2 regions of the Arthrobacter sp. R4 genome follow, and region 1 is predicted to be linked to the other one. Evidence: predicted binding sites of a transcription regulator. Region 1 holds the regulator's gene; the other holds the start of a gene.
What was found. The regulator HrcA, encoded in region 1, represses chaperone genes, less so after heat shock. The targets are predictions, from matches to a motif close to TTNGCACTCGNNNNNNNCGAGTGCNAA.
Positions count from the first base shown of each region.

Region 1 (2,198 bases):
GGTGCCGAAGCCTTCGCAGCTGCCGCAGGGGGCGGCGGTCATGACCTGGCCAAGGATGGAGCGGACCGCTCTCTGGACCTGGCCGCTGCCGCCGCAAATGTCGCAGCGTTCCGGGTGGCTTCCCTCCCGGCAGCAGGAGCCGTTGCACGTGGGGCAAACGACGGCGGTGTCCACCTCAAGCTTTTTATTGACCCCGAACACGGCGTCGCGGAGTTCGATCCGGACACTGATGAGGGCGTCCTGGCCGCGCCGGACGCGTGAAGCCGGACCCTGCGATCCGCCAGCGCCGAAGAAGGTATCGAAGATGTCCTGGAAGGCGAAGCCCTGTCCGGCGTAACCGCCGCCGCCGAAGCCGTTGTCGGTACCGTTTTCGTTGCCGGTGGTGTCGTAGACCCTGCGTTTCTGCGGGTCGGAGAGTACCTCGTAGGCGTGGGTCACGGCCTTGAAGCGGTCCGAGGCATCCTCACCGGGGTTGACGTCCGGGTGGAGCGTGCGGGCCAGCTTGCGGTAGGCCTTCTTGATCTCTTCCCCGGTGGCTTCCGGCGAGACTCCAAGGACGTCGTAGTGGCTGCTCAAAGTTCGTATCTCTTCCTGTTTGTACTGCTGCAGTCGGACTGCTTGTACTGCTCTTGTTGCCTGGGGCCCGGCCAGTTGCTGTCAGGGGCCCAGAATCCTCGAAAGATAGCGGGCCACAGCCCTGACTGCTGCCATGGTGGTGGGGTAGTCCATTCGGGTGGGACCGAGCACCCCGATCTTGGCTGTGCTGTCCGGGCCGTAGGCCGTGGCGACCACCGACGCTTCGGTGAGCCCGTCGTACGGGTTTTCGCGGCCGATGCTGACCGTCACCCCGCGCGGATCCTGTGCCATCTCGCTCAACAGGCGCAGCATGACCACTTGTTCCTCTAGCGCTTCCAGCACCGGGCCGATACTCAGGGGAAAGTCGACGTTGGACCGTGCGAGGTTGGCGGTGCCGGCCATGACCATACGGTCTTCGCGGCTGCTGTGGGCAAGGACCTCCAGACCGTGCGCCAGGGCCTGCGCGGCCTGCCGCTGTCCTGGGCCCATGCCGGAAACAACTGCCGGCAGCGACTGGGTCAACTGGCTCAGCGGCGTCCCTGCGAGCGAACCGAGGAACCGCCCCCGGATGCCTGCCAGGGCGTCGTCGCCAAGGTCCTGCCCGACGTCGACCACTTTCTGCTCCACCTTGCCGGTGTTGGCGATCAGGACAACAAGGACCTGGCGGGGAGCCAGCAACACGAACTCGATGTGCCGGATCGTGGCGCGGCTCAAGTGCGGGTACTGGACCACTGCCACCTGGTTGGTCAGCTGCGACAGCAGCCGGACAGTGCGCTCCAGGACGTCGTCGAGATCATCCGGGCCCTCCAGGAGGGTCTGGATGGCGCGACGTTCTGCCGGTGACAGTGGCTTCATGGCCGAAATCTGGTCGACAAACAGCCGGTAGCCCTTGTCAGTGGGGATGCGCCCGGCGCTGGTATGCGGGGCGGTGATGAGGCCGTCGTCCTCGAGCGCTGCCATGTCGTTGCGGATCGTGGCGCTGGAGACGCCCAAATGGTGGCGTTCGACCAGCGCCTTCGAGCCCACAGGTTCGCGGGAGTGCACGTAGTCCTCAACGATGGCACGCAGTACTTCAAGTTTGCGCGGCTCGCTCACACTCCACCTCCATCCATGGTCACAGGCCGCCGGTTTCCCCGGCGCGTGCACCGGCCGCCGTCTTGGCGCGGCTTAGCACTCGACATGCCTAAGTGCTAACAGTCTAATATGACTCACCCCGTTGTTAGCATTGGTACCGCTCCGGGCGAAATTCCGGGCCAGGATCTAGGCAAGGCGGAACACATCCATGCAGTACCAGAACTGGGGTCCCCGGGAGATCGCCGCCCCCGTGAGGAATCAGCTCCCTGAAGTCCCGGTAGAGCGCGGGATGGTCCTGGAAGAGGTCCAGTCCGGCTGGGTAGGCGCCGTCACGCGGGTCGAGAAGTCAGGCGGAATGCATGTGGTGGCCCTTGAGGACCGGCGGGGCAAATCAAGGTCCTTCCGGCTCGGATTCGGTTTCCTCTTGGAAGGACAGCCGATCCGACTGATGCCCCCGGCGCCGCGGCAAGCCACCGCCCCGGCCGGGCGGACGGCCTCCGGCTCCGTCCGGGTAGCCGGTCAGCGCGCCCAGGTGGCCAAGGCCAGCA
Region 1 is NZ_JBLWIJ010000010.1:268,722-270,919, reverse strand. It holds gene dnaJ (molecular chaperone DnaJ) at 1-576, opposite strand, end outside; gene hrcA (heat-inducible transcriptional repressor HrcA) at 658-1,671, opposite strand; gene ACLKOZ_RS07080 (DUF3097 domain-containing protein) at 1,859-2,198, shown strand, end outside.

Region 2 (2,198 bases), on a different contig from region 1:
TTGGCGCCAGCCTGGATCAGTGCAACGCCACCACCGGCGACGATGCCTTCTTCTACGGCAGCCTTTGCATTGCGGACAGCGTCCTCAATGCGGTGCTTGCGTTCCTTGAGCTCAACCTCGGTTGCGGCACCGGCCTTGATGACTGCAACGCCGCCGGCCAGCTTGGCCAGGCGTTCCTGCAGCTTCTCGCGGTCGTAGTCGGAATCGGAGTTTTCGATCTCGGCGCGGATCTGGGAAACGCGGCCAGCGATCTGGTCGGCGTCGCCGGCACCTTCAACGATGGTGGTTTCGTCCTTGGTGACGACAACCTTGCGGGCGCGTCCCAGGAGTTCCAGGCCAGCGGTCTCCAGCTTGAGGCCAACTTCCTCGGCAATGACCTGGCCGCCGGTCAGAACGGCGATGTCGGCCAGCTGAGCCTTGCGGCGGTCGCCGAAGCCCGGAGCCTTGACGGCGACGGACTTGAAGGTGCCACGGATCTTGTTGACGATCAGGGTGGCCAGGGCCTCGCCCTCGATGTCCTCGGCAATGATCAGCAACGGCTTGTTGGACTGCATGACCTTTTCCAGGACAGCAACCAGTTCCTTGACGTTGGAGATCTTGGAGTTGACGATCAGGATGTACGGGTCCTCGAGGACCGTTTCCTGGCGATCGGTGTCGGTGACGAAGTACGCGGAGATGTAACCCTTGTCGAAGCGCATGCCTTCGGTGAGTTCAAGCTCCAGGCCGAAGGTGTTGGACTCCTCGACGGTGATAACACCTTCCTTGCCGACCTTATCCAGGGCCTCGGCAATGAGGGCACCAATTTCGTCGTCACCGGCAGAGATGGAAGCCGTGGCGGCGATCTCTTCCTTGGTTTCGATTTCCTTGGCCGAAGCGAGCAGTTCCACCGTGACGGCTTCTACAGCCTTCTCGATGCCGCGCTTGAGGGACAGCGGATCGGCGCCGGCCGCGACGTTGCGCAGGCCTTCCTTAACCAGTGCCTGGGCGAGCACGGTGGCCGTGGTGGTGCCGTCGCCAGCGACGTCATCAGTCTTCTTGGCAACTTCCTTGACCAGCTCGGCGCCGATCTTCTCGTAAGGATCGTCCAGCTCGATCTCCTTGGCGATGGAAACACCATCGTTGGTGATCGTGGGGGCGCCCCACTTCTTTTCGAGGACGACGTTGCGTCCACGCGGGCCGAGGGTGACCTTAACGGCGTCGGCGAGGATGTTCAGGCCCCGCTCAAGGCCGCGGCGTGCCTCTTCATCAAATGCAATGATCTTGGCCATAACGGCAGTAGTCCTTTCGGGACAGACGTTAAGAATGAACCCACCGAAGTGCCCGCGACGGACGATCCTTCACCCTTGGCCTCTGTACGCCTCAGGTTCCCGATCTCACTCCAGTAAGTATTTCTTTCGCTCCTCGACCGGCACCTGGGCTTCGTAACCGGCCTGAGCCGGGCGTCGCTTTAGCAGTCGGTACGTAAGAGTGCTAAGTCAATAATTAGCACTCCATAGGTGAGAGTGCAAGCGAATAGTCCCGGTAACCAGTGCCTGCGGGGCCTCGTTTCGCTCCCGGCGATCAGCCTGCGGCCCGACCCGCGGATTCACGACCGCTGAGCTTTGCCCTGTTGTCAGCTCCGTAGGTGAACACCATGAAGTTCGCAGAGGTGATGTCGCCGTTGGCGTCGAAGCCGATCGGACCGGATTGGCCGTCGTAGTTCGCGGCACCTGCGGTCTTCAGCGCTGACACGCAGTCCTTGTAGGACTGGCAGGGTGCGGCCTTCGCCGGTTCCGCGCCGGGGGCCGTGCCTCCGGAGACAGCTATGAGGTGTGCGGCTATTGATCGGCCGGCGTCGTCGTCGGCTGCCGCGGCAGCCAGGACAGCCACCGTCACGGCGTCGTACGTCTCAGCGGCGAAAGAGGTGTCCTTCAACCCAGGATCGACCGCCAGCAGGCGGGCCTGGAAGTCCGCGGAGGGGAATACGCCGGGCACCACTGCCCGTGCGCCGTCGAGCGCTTTTGACCCCAACCCGGAACCATACTGGGCGAAAGCGCCGTCGCTGAGGATGACTTTACTGCCGGACAGTCCGGCGTTGTTCAGCTCAGCGATGGCCCCCTGGGCGCCATCCCGCGCAATGAGCACCACTGCATCCGGGGCCGCTTTCCGGGCAGCAGCTGCGGCCCGTTGCGCATCGCCGGGCTCGAACGCTGACGTGC
Region 2 is NZ_JBLWIJ010000001.1:51,213-53,410, reverse strand. It holds gene groL (chaperonin GroEL) at 1-1,268, opposite strand, end outside; gene ACLKOZ_RS00260 (ABC transporter substrate-binding protein) at 1,561-2,198, opposite strand, start outside.
Region 2: the regulator HrcA is predicted to act here: its motif matches at 1,448-1,474, upstream of groL (chaperonin GroEL).